2 regions of the Paenibacillus sp. NPDC057886 genome follow, and region 2 is predicted to be linked to the other one. Evidence: riboswitches for the same ligand, from Rfam matches in the RefSeq annotation. Region 2 holds a riboswitch; the other holds the start of a gene.
What was found. Region 2 has a riboswitch for cobalamin ahead of metE (5-methyltetrahydropteroyltriglutamate--homocysteine S-methyltransferase). Riboswitches for the same ligand answer to the same signal wherever they lie in the genome.
Positions count from the first base shown of each region.

Region 1: it holds a riboswitch for cobalamin, as region 2 does, so the genes downstream of both, ACFVQB_RS13420 (ABC transporter substrate-binding protein) here and metE (5-methyltetrahydropteroyltriglutamate--homocysteine S-methyltransferase) in region 2, are expected to answer to the same signal.

Region 1 covers NZ_JBHVMZ010000003.1:610,987-618,502, reverse strand. The annotation lists gene ACFVQB_RS13430 (ABC transporter ATP-binding protein) at 1-479, opposite strand, end outside; gene ACFVQB_RS13425 (FecCD family ABC transporter permease) at 476-1,522, opposite strand; gene ACFVQB_RS13420 (ABC transporter substrate-binding protein) at 1,519-2,514, opposite strand; cobalamin riboswitch at 2,920-3,067, opposite strand; gene ACFVQB_RS13415 (histidine phosphatase family protein) at 3,215-3,862, opposite strand; gene cbiB (adenosylcobinamide-phosphate synthase CbiB) at 3,853-4,833, opposite strand; gene ACFVQB_RS13405 (adenosylcobinamide amidohydrolase) at 4,878-5,696, opposite strand; gene cobD (threonine-phosphate decarboxylase CobD) at 5,677-6,825, opposite strand; gene lplA (lipoate--protein ligase) at 7,037-7,516, shown strand, end outside.
Region 2 covers NZ_JBHVMZ010000002.1:282,510-290,025, forward strand. The annotation lists gene ACFVQB_RS08385 (hybrid sensor histidine kinase/response regulator) at 1-359, opposite strand, end outside; gene ACFVQB_RS08390 (anaerobic ribonucleoside triphosphate reductase) at 734-2,695, shown strand; gene nrdG (anaerobic ribonucleoside-triphosphate reductase activating protein) at 2,692-3,201, shown strand; cobalamin riboswitch at 3,470-3,670, shown strand; gene metE (5-methyltetrahydropteroyltriglutamate--homocysteine S-methyltransferase) at 3,891-6,239, shown strand; gene ACFVQB_RS08405 (glycoside hydrolase family 3 C-terminal domain-containing protein) at 6,383-7,516, opposite strand, start outside.

The DNA.
Region 1 (7,516 bases), on a different contig from region 2:
ACCCGCTGCCGTTGTCCGCCACTAAGTGCATCCAAAGGTCGTTCGGCCATGTCACTCAGGCCCAACTCCTCTAACACCTTATCAACTACCGCTGCTCCATCCGACGATTCCTTTCCAAGCCAGTTCTGGTAAGGGTAACGTCCCATCTCGACAACATCCCTTACGGGATAAGAGATGGCCGGCAGTCCATCCTGCTGCAAGACCGCAATCATGCGCGACAGATCTTTACGCGTATATGAGGAAATGTCGCGGCCATCAATCTGTATGCCGCCTGCGTTCGGCTGTTCGGTTCCGGCAAGTAGCTGAAGCAGGGTCGATTTTCCACTGCCGTTCGGACCAACAACACCCCACCATTCACCCTCTGTGACTTGCCAATCCACCGCATGCAGAGCCCGATGGTTACCATACATTTTACCAGCTTCTTTGACTTCTATCATCGGCCGACTCTTGGTAAGGTCTGTTTTCATGAATGTACTCATGGCATCATCCCCTTCCGCAGCTTTTTGTTCCGGTGTAACAGATACGCGAAGAATGGCGCTCCAACGAAGGCCGTAACCACACCCAGCGGAATTTCGGTTGGGGCCAGCAATGAGCGGGCAATCGTGTCTGCCCAGACCATAAAGATGGCCCCGCCAATTGCGGACAAAGGCACCAGCAAGCGATAATCAGGTCCCACGATGAGCCGCAGAATATGCGGAATGACCAATCCAACGAAGCCGATCACGCCGGATACAGAGACAGCACCTGCCGTAAGCAGCGTACCTACAGCTAGCACAGACAGCTTCAATCCATCAACTTGAACCCCAATATGCGCGGCCTGTCGTTCCCCCAAGGCAAGCACATTCAACGAACGCGCACGGCTCCAGAGGAAAATCAGTCCCAGCACAAAATACGGGAAAAGGATGGCCGTATACGACCACCCACGCAGTGCCAGACTTCCCATCGTCCAGTATATAATTTCATTGATTGTCTGTTTCGACATGGTCGACAGGAAGGAGACTACGGCTCCCAGGAAACTTTGCATGACCACTCCAGCCAGAATCAGGCTGTGTGTCGGTATTTTGCGTCCTTCACGAGCGAGGGCCAGTACAAACCACAATGTGATTACTCCCGTCAGAAACGCGACCAGTGGCAGAGTCCAGATCCCAATGAGCGCATACTGTAATCCAAAAAAAATCAGAAAAGCCGCACCTACCGATGCACCGGACGATACGCCCAGGGTAAACGGATCAGCCAGAGGGTTACGAAGAACCCCCTGGAATCCAGTTCCGGCAATCGCCAGTGATGCACCTACAAGCACGGCAAGCAGTACACGTGGGAATCTGACCTTCCATATAATCTGTTCTGCTGCTGTATTCCAGTCAGGAACAATCCAGTCGCCCAGCCAGGGAATGCGATGAAGCAAGATGCCCGCAATGTCCAAGGCAGGCAGGGCAACCGAACCGATGCCCGTGCAGATGAGCACGGTTAACACAAGCAGCACAATTCCGGCCGTTCCGTACACTGCCAGTTTTTTACTCATTTGAACAGATCAGGGTAGATCGCTTTGGCTACTTCTTTCAGACCTTGGGTTACCCGTGGTCCCGGACGGCTCAACAGGTTGGCATCCAGACCGATGACTGCATCATTTTTCACAGCCGTGATTTGATCCCATCCGCTGCGTGCTTTGATGATTTGATCCAATGTTTTGGAATTTTCATCAATGACATCGTTCGCATACAGGATAACGTCTGGATTGGAAGCAATAATGTTCTCTTCATTAATCTGATTCCAGCCTGTCAGATCGGAAGCTACGTTGTTACCTCCGGCCAGTGTGATCAATTCATCCATGAATTCACCTTTACCCACAGTCCAGCCTGGGGAGAACTCAACATATACTTTTTTCTTTTCTTCCGGTTTAACTGCCTTCACAGCTTCAGTTACATCAGCCACATCTTTTTTCATCTGGGTGATGATCTCCTGTGCTTTTTCCTGATGATCCGTGATTTTACCAAAGGTTTCAATGTTGTTCATCACATCATCCACTGATTTAGGATCTGTTTTGAAAATCGTAATGCCCAGATCGCGCAGTTTCTTCACAGACTCTTCGCTCATCGAGATACCTGTGAATACGATATCGGCTTCTGCGGCAATGATGGACTCTTCGTTCGGCTTGGCCACGCCGCCCATTTTCGCTTTGGTTGTCGCAGCTTCAGGATAATCATCATAGTCGGATACCCCTACAATCTGCTCGTCCAATCCGAGTGCAAACAGCGTTTCGGTCTCAGCTGGAGACACGGATACGATTTTTGCTGGTGCCTTGTCAAACGTGAACGATTCACCCGTTGCATCTGTAACGGTAAGTGGATATTGTGTTTTGAGATCCGTCTGCGCCTGGCCTTGGGATTGCTCCTGTGCCGGTTGCGAGGTTCCTGTACCCTCGTTCGTTGTTGTTGTACCACAACCGGCCAAAGCCAGTGCCAGCATCGCTGCGCTCAGCAGTGACGCCATGCCTTTCCATGTCTTGAAATTCATTGTGTTCATTCTCCCCTTCTCTATCCATTCTAGTGAGTAGTGCTCCTGTCCCAATTCCGCTTGAATTTGTGTTCCTATATAAGTTGATCCATCAAACTTTACACTAGGCCACTACGATTGCAGTACCATCTTCCGATCGCTGTTATCCCCAGATTTTTTTTGATTCCCTTTTCGAAAAGGAAAAAATCCGGTGATAAAGGCGAACGCTTACGCTCCTTCAGATTGGTTCTGCACTCTTCGTTCTCTTGTAAATATTAGGTTCATCTTATATGAAAAAATAAAATCCCCAATCCTTGGGTCAGGATCAGGGATGACGTCTCGCATGTGGCGATCTGTGCATGGTCAGCTTGGCGCTGTATATGCACAGAGAACTGCCCGAAACGCTGTCCTTTCCTCGAAGGAACACCGGTTTATACGTCCAGGGCAGGTAACCTGACTTACAGGAATTCATCCTGATTTACAGTGGCGGGACCGTGCCGGATTTACACCGGCTTCCCTATTTCACCCGTTTGCCGTTCATGGCCTTCTATGAACCCATGAAACATTGCTGCGGGACCCTTGGTCGCTAATATTGTTCAACCATTCAAGTGAGCATCCTGCATCCTTGGTAGAGCTTGTTGAGCCTCCATCCGATGATGCACTTGCTAAGTCACACTTCTGTTGTGATTATAGGTTATATTGTACATCCTTACAACCCGATTTACGGAAAAGTCAATCTGGTTCCAACCCAGCTCCCCCCATTGCCATCCAGCCGAATCTTTATCGCTTGTCCTGGTATCACCTGCGTATCCCAGAATCCTTGATCCGGAATGAGACGTGACACCATATAACGAATAACACCGCCATGCGTAATGACGGCTATCTTTGGTACGTTCGTGTTGGGAGAGTGCAGTATGGGTGAAAAGGACATCAGACTCTCTTCCATAAATGAATCAATACGCTCTGCAAATGCTTTCCAAGGCTCACCCTTAGGGGGTGTCATCTCCTGCGGGGCATCAATCCATTTTCGGTACTGTGGATTGTTCTTGAGCTGATCGTAGGTCAACCCCTCCCACTGACCAAAGTCGATCTCCCTTAGTCGGGGATCAAGCTCGGCCTGTCCCGCTTGGGACGGTGCAATCTGTGTAAGTGTCTGCTGACAACGCTGCAGATCACTGCAATACAGGGCGTCGCATGTGATATTGCTGAATTGCTCACGCAGCGAAAATAGCTCCTGCTCTGCTCCGGGCAACAGTCCGATGTCGGTATGCCCAAGATATCTTTTTTCCAAGTTCCACGCCGTTGTACCATGACGTATCAAAATAACCTCGCGGCTTTGCATTCCACCCTGTCCAGCTTCTATCTCCATAGCAGTGCACCTCCAGCAGACCATATCACTAAGGTGACCAACGAACATAATAAAACAAAAGAACCTGCTGACCAGAACATAAGCCGTGTTGTTCGTACGATATCTTCTGCTTCCATCCGCCTTGTAGGCTCGCCCATATAAGCGCGAAATGAAGCCACTCCGTGATATACGTTATGCCCGCCAAGTCTTATGCCTAATGCTCCAGCCACCGCCGACTCGGGAAAACCGCTATTCGGGCTTGGGTGCAGTCGTGCATCCCGGAATACCATGCGCGATGCCCCTCTTGCATCCATCTTCATGAACCACGCTCCCATAATCAACAGCAAGGCGGTAAGCCGTGCGGGAATCCAGTTGGCCCAATCATCCAGACGGGCAGACGCCCAGCCGAGATGAAGATATTTTTCATTTTTATAACCCACCATGGAATCCAGTGTATTCACGGCCCGGTAGGCCATGGCAAGTGGTGCACCACCAATCAGGGCATAGAACAATGGAGAGACAATGGCATCCACGATATTCTCCGCCACAGTCTCCACCGTCCCTCGCACAATCTCCGGTTCATCCAGATGAGCCGTATCACGCCCTACAATCATACCCAGTGAACGTCTCGCCGCAGGCCAGTCCTGTTGTCTCAGATGGCGGTAAACTTCCATGCCTGCATCTTTCAAACCTTTCGAGGCAATGGTGGTTGCTATCAGCACGACTTCTGCCACAACCGCAACGGCGGGATGGATAAGACCCAGCACATAGATTAATCCCCAAGTCAGTGCAAAAGAACCGCCTGCAATCAAAAGTGGAAATAATACGCCTGCCCTTTTGAGAGCCTCGTTCGAGTCCACCCGCGACCTTATCGCCCGCTCCAGTGCAGAGATGGCCTTTCCCATGCCAATCACCGGATGAGGAATCCAGCGTGGATCTCCGATGAAGCGATCCAATATGTATGCTCCTACAATAATCCAGGCTCCAGCCATTCCCGTCCAGATCGGCCAAGTAGCCCATTGATGCAGCAGAGATGTCATTGCTTGTTATTCCTCTCTTTCCACTCCTGCGCGGCTTGCAGGCTTTCCGTTATTGTGTCATACACCAGCCTGCCGATAGCTGCACCCATGACCGTAGCCGTCCCGGCATAACTGATGAGCGGTTTATTTACTCCAGCCTGGCTTACCGCGAGTACGATGGCATCCGTTGTTGTTCCGGTTGCGGTCAGACCATTCTCTGAATCCACCACACCGAAATCAGCCAACGCAGCAGCCTTCGCCTCTACCGCGGTCTGAATGGCATTCACCATCGCTCCAGCTGTCATACGTCCATTCATCCACAACATGATATTGATTGTACCCGGAGTATAGGTTGAAGCCGAAACCTTCCCAGGTTTCTGAGACACAATCTCATTGCGAATCTCATTCCCCGCAGCATCGAACACGGTTCTTGCAGAACCTGCCCGCGCAGCATTGGATACACCTGCTGTAGTACAGCAAAGTAATCCAAACTCATCGCTTTCGTATTCCTGGATGGCTGTGTGCTCCAATCGAACCGCAGTCAGAAGACCGGCACATTGTTCCTGCTGCTCCTGCCATTCAATCAACAGATCGGCAATATCACGTGGTGGATCGTCACAGCGATAATGTTTGTCCACATATATGTTGAATATACGGTCCAGTTCAATCATGCCGCCTCCATACACGGCACTGGAAAGTGCTGTTACAACAGCGGGGCTGGACGCTTTAATATGCCGTTCATGTGCAGAGACGTATAATCCCGGCCACACAGAAGATCTGTATTCGTTCTGGTCCTGTTGTAAACGGGAGTAATAATTATAGAATGGCAGTGCCATCGCTTTGTCCCCCTGCCTCTAATCTGGTTGTCGGATTAGGCTCAATTACATTTCCCATTGTTTCCAGCAAACGTCCGTTAGCCTCCGCGTCCTTGACCGCAAAACGTACATGCCGTTCCCCAAGTCCGGGATACATTGCGCAGCTTCGGATCAGTATACCTCGTTCACCGAGAGCTGCCTGCATGGATGTCGCTGTCCACGGTTCTGGGAGAGCTACCAATATAAAGTTGGCTTCTCCTCGCGTCACCTGACATCCCAAAACCTCCAAGTCTTCCGTTAATCTCTTTCGCTCGTGTGACACCAGTGCCATTGTCTCCTGTTCAAAATCCTCCCCGCTGCGCAGACAGGCCTCTCCTGCAATCAGCGCCAGTCCATTCACACTCCAGGGGACCTGTTTCTCTGTCATGGCACGAATCCATTCGGGACGACCCATCGCATAACCCAGACGCAGGCCTGGAATCGCATAAAACTTGGTCATCGAGCGAATGATGATCACTTGCGGATACTCTTTCAATCTGGGCGCAAGCGATTGCCGCTCTGATTCAGGAATAAAATCGATAAATGCCTCATCGACAACCAATATCGTGCCTGCTGTCTCTGCTTTACGAGCAAGCCGTTGCAGAACGTCCACCGGATACTGTACCCCATTGGGGTTATTGGGCTGTCCAAGGAAAAGCAGGTCCACCCGCTCCATCAGCTTTTCAATATCCTCCGGTTCTGCTCGCCAGTCCAGTTCTTCCCGTCCTTGAACATGATGGACTTCTGCTCCAAATTGTCTGGATAATGCACTGTACTCCGAAAAACCGGGCTCTACTGTACCTACTCTACGCGGCGCGAGTCCAAGTAGGATTAGAGCCATGCTTTCTGCCGCCCCGTTACCCACAGATATGTGATCCGGGGTTAAACCCAGTCGGTCACTGAGCAACATTTTGAACGCCCGATGACCCGGATCGGGGTAACGAAGTACCGTATGCAATCCTTGTTCCAAAGCCTCCAGCACTTCCCGAGGAGGACCCAGAGGATTAATGTTTGCGCTAAAATCGAGGAAATCCGCAGGATTCCCTCCAAAACGTGCCGCGGCTGTCTCCACATCACCGCCATGTCCGAAAACTTCAATTAAACCGGTCATCCTGTCCGTCATCCTTTCTGCATGTCCTTTTTATTATGGATGTCGTGGCAGGCAGGGGTCAATCCTGTTTTGGCTATTTAAGCCCTTTGTGGCTTCAATTCCTTTGTGTCCCATCGACAATTCGTTTACAATAGAGATGGAATTTCGATTCCGTAAAGCATCACTACATAAGGGATATACATCCCTCACATACATTAATGGAGGAATGACCATGCTGTTTGTTGATAACCAGGGCATTACAGATCCTTCTGTAAACCTCGCCATTGAGGAATACATTCTGAAGCATCTGCCGATGGATGACAGTTATTTGCTGTTTTACATCAACCGCCCGTCCATTATTATCGGAAAACACCAGAATACCATTGAAGAGATCAACATTGAGTATGTTCAGGATAACGGTGTTCAAGTCGTACGTCGTCTTTCGGGAGGCGGAGCCGTTTATCACGATCTGGGCAACCTCAATTTCAGCTTTATTACCAAGGATGACGGACAATCCTTCCATAACTTCCGCAAATTCACACAGCCTGTGGTTGAGGCACTGCAAGAGCTTGGTGTCAATGCCGAACTAACGGGACGTAACGATCTGCAAGTCGGAGAAAAGAAAATTTCGGGCAATGCTCAATTCTCTACACGGGGCCGCATGTTCAGTCACGGCACATTGATGTTTAACCTGAACCTCGACCACGTCCAG
Region 2 (7,516 bases):
CCGAACGTTTCCCCGGACCTCCGCATAATGGGAATCCCCACAAAGAAACGATTGCCCAGTCCGCTTGTTACGTCCATGGATTTCGTAAGGGGATGTTCACATGTATCCGTGATGATCAGACTGCTGCCCTTATCTCTTAATACCAGGCTGCAATATGACGCTTCAAATGGAAGTTCACTACCTTTGGCAATCAACTCTTCCTCGCGGTTAAAAGCCTCCATAATAACATTGGTCACGCCATCATTCGTAGCAACGAAGATGGTGTTCACCTTTAAGATTCCGCTTAATACGTCTACAATATGGGACGCGGCTTCCTGTATATTTTCATAGAAGCCCCTTGTAATGCTTACCGTTCCCATGACTCACCCCTCTTGTCTTAGCTGCATTTCAAATCCGTATTCCACAGTATGATTCAATCGATTAACGAGGGTTCAAAAGTTCCGAAACAGCTGTCACAACCTATACATATATAAGGTTTTCTATCCTTGTTTCAAGCATCGTCAACTGTACTTGCATGGTAAATAGAAATTATACGCTTACCCTCCAGCTTTGAAAACCTTTATCATTCAGGGCTATAAATCACGACAGTCGATCAACCTCTCACATGTGATCATTATCACACCCAAATAACAATATATAGTTTATAAATGGATAAAGAAACTCTACATGTAGTGTTCAATGATTGGACATTATCCCTATACAATTTCAATTTCATTATTTAGGAGGAACCGATATGAACATGCTTGAGTATGCCTCTCCACCGGCATCCGATCTGCTATCTGACCTGGGAAGACGAATTATTGGTGCTGAAGACGGAGATACGCTGAGGGAGAATGCCAATCTGAACGGAGACTCGTTCAGCGGCAAGATGAGCAGGCTCGGTTCGGAGACCGCCAAATGGCATGCTCTGCGTCATGTGCTGCCTCACGAGCTCGCTGTATCTGTGGAGAACGGAGATCTGTATGTACACGATCTGGATCAATATGCTCTTGGAACGACCAACTGTATCTTTATCCCGTTTGACCGGCTGCTGGCTTCCGGATTCAACACCGGCAACGGTTCGGTTCGTACACCACAGACGATCATGTCTGCCATGGCACTCGTCGCCATTATTTTTCAATCCCAGCAGAACAGCCAGTACGGCGGCGTATCCGCCAATAAAATCGACTGGGATCTCGCTCCTTATGTGAAGCGTTCGTTCCGTAAGCATTATCGGAAGGGACAACGGCTGTTTGGGGAGAATGACCGAATTGACGATGAGCAGCTGCATCTGGATAGCGATGAAGCAAAGGAGAAGTGTCCTCGAACCTTTGCCTTTGCCTGTGAAGAAACGGAACTGGAGACTGAACAGGCTGCGGAGTCCCTGATTCATAACCTGAACACCATGAGCAGCCGTGCTGGCGGACAGATTCCTTTCACTTCACTGAACTACGGACTGTGTACTTCAGCCGAAGGTCGGCTCGTGTCCCGGTCGTTGCTGGAAGCGACCATTCGTGGACTCGGTAACGGGGAAACTCCCGTGTTTCCACAGCATATTTTCCAGTGCAAGCAAGGAATTAACCAATCTGAGGGAGATCCGAATTACGATCTGTTCCGGCTCGCTGTGACCTGTTCCTCACGGCGCATGTATCCGAATTTTGTCAATGTGGATGCTTCCTTCAACCTGCCCTATTATCAACCGGAAGATCCCGATACGATCATTGCGACGATGGGATGCCGGACACGCACACTGGCTGATCGCTTCGGACGCAATCGTCAGAGCGGCAAAGGGAACCTGTCCTTTAATACCATCAATCTGGTCAAGCTCGGCATTCGATATGGGATCTGCCAGGGAACAAGAGCCATCGCTGACCGGGCGGGCTTCTATACGGCATTGGAATCCGTCATGCACAATGCTACGGATGGACTGCTGCACCGGTATCGAATTCAGATGAACCAGCCTGCCAAAGCATCGGACTTCATGATGCGGGAAGGAGTGTGGGAAGGTGGTGAACAATTGGCTCCGAATGAACCGGTAGCCGACCTGTTGAAGCATGGTACGTTATCCCTTGGTTTTATCGGGCTTGCTGAATGTATGACCGCTCTATATGGCCGTCACCATGGACAAGACCTCCATGTACATCGTGAAGCTCTAAATGTTATTCGTACGATGAGAGAGTTCTGTGACCGGATGAGTGAGCAGCATAACCTGAATATCACTTTATTTGCTACGCCCGCCGAGGGTCTATCCGGCAAATTCACCAAGATTGATCGTGAGCGATACGGCAGCATCGTTGGGGTCAATGACCGGGAATACTACACCAATTCATTTCACATCCCGGTCTATCATACCCTTCCTGCCTATCGTAAGATTGAATTGGAAGCTCCCTTCCACTCATTATGTAATGCCGGGGCGATCTCTTATGTCGAACTCGACGGGAATGTAAGGGCCAATACCGCAGCTTTCCAACGAATCGTGCAATACGCGCTGGCCCAGGACATCGGGTATTTCTCCATTAATCATCCGATTGATCGCTGTCCTTCCTGTGGCTATGAGGGCGTCATCGGAGATGTATGTCCTGGATGTGAAGCTCATGAAAACCACGTGCATTTCCAGCGACTGCGCCGGGTGACGGGATATCTGACCGGTGACTATAAAGTACGCTTCAATACGGCGAAGCAGGCCGAAGTGCGAGACCGGGTGAAGCATCGGTGAATCTGTATGGTTATATCCCGGAATCAGTGAATGAAGGTACGGGCCTGCGTGCTGTGTTGTTCATCAGCGGATGCCGACATGCCTGTCCGGGCTGTTTCAGTCCCGATTCGTGGAGCTTCCGGGCAGGTGAACCTTTCACGGCGGAGCGGCAGCAGCAGATTTTACATGAAGTGACTTCGCACCCCTTGCTGGAAGGGGTTACCTTATGCGGGGGTGATCCTTTTTTCTCTGCCGCAGAGTGCACCTCCTGGGTTCGGCAGCTTCGGACCGCTCGGCCTAATCTGACCGTATGGGCCTACACGGGGTTTGTATATGAAGAGCTGATTACAGACCCGTCACGGGCGGAGTTATCCCGGCTATGCGACGTCATTATCGATGGGCCTTATATCGCAGCTGAGCGTGATGTGTCTCTTCCTTTTCGCGGCAGTCGTAATCAGCGCATCATCGATGTGGGTGCAACGATGGCTGGCCAGACAATCGTTACCATGCAGTTAGATGCATGGTAACGGTTTTTTTATTGGGTTGAATCAAGCATTAGCGTGGGCGATGATTGGGTTCATTTTAAGGAGTTTTTTTAAGAATTCAATCTGGCAATAAACCAAGGTTTCATAGGGTTCTATTTTATTTCCGATCGGATTAATGTTATATGTTGCAAGCCCGTAGGTTATCGTCTATGATTGGTAGCATAAGAGCAAGTATACGACGATTGCATCATTATACAATCTATCCTATATGCTTGGTCACCAATTTCATAGCCGGAGATGTGTACGCACATTTCTGCACACGGAAACAGGTGCCGACCGCGCTAAACGCGTGGTCAGGCTTAAAAGGGAAGCACGGTGTAAGTCCGTCGCGGTCCCGCCACTGTAAACGGGGAGTCTGTACATAAGCAATCCACTGGTGTATCCACCGGGAAGGACATGTACAAGACCATGATCCGTAAGCCAGGAGACCTGCCTGTTTCGACAGCATCGCATGACCTACGGAAGATAGGGAGGTGTTAGAGCAACCGCTACAACTACTTATAGCAGGTGTTCTTTCCCATTCTATCTTTGTGCACAGTCGTCAATCTTGATGCCTGTTTCTCGGGGTATGGAATCGGAAAGAATGCCTTTTTTTGATGCTTTCAAATGAAACACACCACAATAGCTTCAACTTGATGAGTTTATTTATTATAAATGAGGAGGAATTTTACATGTCGCAATCACAGCAACAACAGGCACAAGTACTGACAGGCAACCTCGGTTACCCCCGCATCGGTGCGGGACGCGAATGGAAAAAAGCACTGGAGTCCTTCTGGGCCGGTCGAATCGATGAATCCACGCTTCATCAGGAGCTAACCACGCTTCGGTTGCAGGATCTGAAGAAACAGCAGGCACAGCAGCTCGATCTGATTCCTGTGGGCGACTTCTCCTACTATGATCATATTCTTGACGTATCCGCGATGTTTGGCGTCGTTCCTGAGCGTTTTAACCATTCAGGCGGACCGGTATCCGTATCTACCTACTACGCCATGGCCCGGGGTAATGATCAGGCAACCGCCTGTGAGATGACCAAGTGGCTGAACACCAACTATCACTACATCGTACCTGAGATTCATAATGACACTGCATTTGCATTGCTTGAAAATAAACCCCTTGCCGCCTATCGCGAAGCGAAGCAGGAGCTTGGGCTGGAAGGTAAACCGGTCGTTGTCGGCCCGTACTCGTATGTACGGTTCGCCAAAGGCTATGACGCGGAGCGCTTCGCAGAGATCGTCACACGCCTCGTTCCAGTATACGGCCAGCTTCTGTCCGAACTACAAGCAGAAGGCGTACAGTGGGTACAGATCGATGAGCCTGCTCTGACGCTGGCGGTCTCTTCCGAAGATGAAGCCTTGCTGCAACAGGTGTATGCTGCCTTGGCACAAGCCGCACCGGAATTGAAGCTGCTGCTTCAAACGTACTTCGAATCGGTGGAAGCTTATCCGGTCGTGACAGCACTGCCTGTAGCCGGAATCGGCCTGGACCTGGTCCACGGCTATGAAGGCAACCTGGCCAGCCTGCGGGAGTATGGCTTCCCGCTGGATAAATGGTTGGGCGCCGGTGTCATCGACGGGCGCAACATCTGGCGCGCCGATCTCGCGGAGACGGCGAAGCTGCTGGAGCAGGTGGCTGAATTCGCAGCCGAAGGCAAGCTGATCATTCAGCCTTCCTGCAGCCTGTTGCATGTACCGGTTACTGCCGCTCAGGAGAGCGCGCTTGATCCGGTACTGCGCAATGCCCTGGCCTTTGCCGACGAGAAGCTGGAAGAAATTGCGACGCTCGGCACGTTGTTGTCCGGCGGTGCGAAGCAGGCGGACCAAGCAGCGGCTTTGGCTGAAGCCAGCCGCCGCGCCCAGGCGAGCACCGAAGCGGTGCGCCTGCTGAGCGTGTCCGAATCACGGACACGCCTGAGTGGTGCGCCTGCAGGGGTGCACGCTGACGAGCAGCTGCTTCGCAACGCGTCATTCCAGGAGCGACGCGAATTGCAGCAGCAAAAATGGTCGCTCCCGCTGCTGCCAACAACAACCATTGGCAGCTTCCCGCAAACGGCAGACGTGCGCAAAGCACGCGCACTCTTCCGTAAAGGTGAATGGAATGCGGAGCAATATGACGCTTATGTGCGTGAACAGATCCAGGAATGGATTACCATCCAGGAGGAAATTGGTCTGGATGTGCTGGTACACGGTGAGTTCGAACGTACCGATATGGTCGAGTTTTTCGGTGAGAAGCTGACCGGATTCGCCTTCACCAAAAATGGCTGGGTACAATCCTACGGCTCACGCTGCGTGAAGCCACCTGTAATTTACGGAGATGTGCTGTTCAATGAACCGATGACGGTGAAAGAAACGGCGTATGCCCAGACACTGACCAACAAACCTGTGAAAGGCATGCTCACAGGCCCGGTAACGATTCTGAACTGGTCCTTTGTCCGCTCGGATATTCCACGCAGCGAAGTATCCTACCAGATTGCTCGCGCCATTCGGGACGAGGTTGAAGCGCTCGAGCAAGCAGGCATTGAGATGATTCAGGTTGATGAGCCAGCTCTGCGTGAAGGACTTCCACTCAAACGAAGCAAGTGGGATGAGTACCTGCAATGGGCCGTGGAATCCTTCCGTTTAGCTACTGCAACCGTAAAACCAACAACGCAGGTGCATACCCACATGTGCTACTGCGAGTTCGATGATATTATTGATGCCATCAGCGACTTGGATGCAGATGTTATCTCGATCGAAACATCCCGTAGCCATGGGGAACTGGTAGGCAGCTTCGAGCAGAATACGTATGACAAAGGCATCGGACTCGGTGTATACGACATCCACAGTCCGCGTGTTCCAGGCAAGGACGAGATGTTGAATATGATTGAGCGTGCACTTCAAGTACTGCCAGCAGATCTGTTCTGGGTGAACCCTGACTGCGGCCTGAAAACACGTGGTAAAGCCGAAGTCGTAGATGCATTGAGCATCATGGTAGACGCTGCTCGTACGGCAAGAGAACGGGTAACCGCTGACTCCTCAATCTAATCCGCGTTTTAGCTTTCCAATAGTTAGATTACAAACAAAAAGGGAAGTCCCAGTCATGACATGACAAGGACTTCCCTTTTTAGCGTTATTTCTTGTTTAACGAACCGGGCACATGCTATTAGCTGCAATTTCCATAGGTCGACTTAACGAATCTCGAAATGGCTGACACGGACTCCTGCGGACAACACAAGATAAACATCCTGTTGACCTGATACGCCTTGAAGGTCTGCCTTAACCGTGGACCACTGCTGTGCCTCACCCTGTGCCAGTTCCACGCGTCCTGCCAGTGTACCGTCAGGTGCGCCCAATCGAACTTCCAATGCCGCATCTGCCTGTTCTGCCGATACACGAGCTTCAAGCGCTGCTGCTCCGCTGCCAAGATCGGCATCCTTGAAGGCAATCCATCCTTGCTCTCCAATCACACGGACAGAAGTTCCGCCTTCCTTGCTCTCATCCAGATCCACACCAAAGTATGAATCGTAATTCTCAGCGCGAGTAGCCACACCAAGGTTACGTGAAGGAATGGTTTCCCCTTGTACCGTCAGGTCAGCAACAAGCTGAACATCGGCGGAAGATTTGCCCACCATAATGGAGTACGTGCCGCTTTCGACCACATAACGATCACGGGTTACATCCCAGATCGCCAGTTCTTGAACTGGCAGTGTGAAGCTGACTTTCACTGTAGCCCCAGCTTCAATATGAAGACGACGGAAACCTTTTAACGTTTTGAGTGGACGTTTCACACGGGACTGTCCGGCACGCACATACAACTGCACAACCTCATCACTGGCGATCGTTCCTGTATTCGTCACGTCCACATGCACAGTGATGGTCTCATCCACTCCAGCCTGAGCCGGATTCAGCTCCAAATTGCTGTATTTAAACGATGCATACGTTAATCCATGTCCGAATGGATACAGTACATCACCTTCAAAATACTGATACGTACGTCCCGATTGAATGATATCGTAATCTCTGATATCGGTCAGCTGATCTGCGGATTGTACCCACGTCATATTCAGGCGCCCTGCTGGCGCATAATCGCCATATAATACGTCAGCCACAGCGTTCCCCAACTCTTGCCCTGCATGGGATGTATACAATACAGCCGGGATGTTCTCCTGCACCCAGTTGGACGTGAACGGGTAGCTTCCCACGATAACTACAACGGTATTCGGATTCACTGCATACACAGCTTCAACCAGACGCTGCTGGGATTCTGCCAGATCCAGACTTGGACGGTCGATCTCTTCTTTACCATTCACAAGCGGATTGTT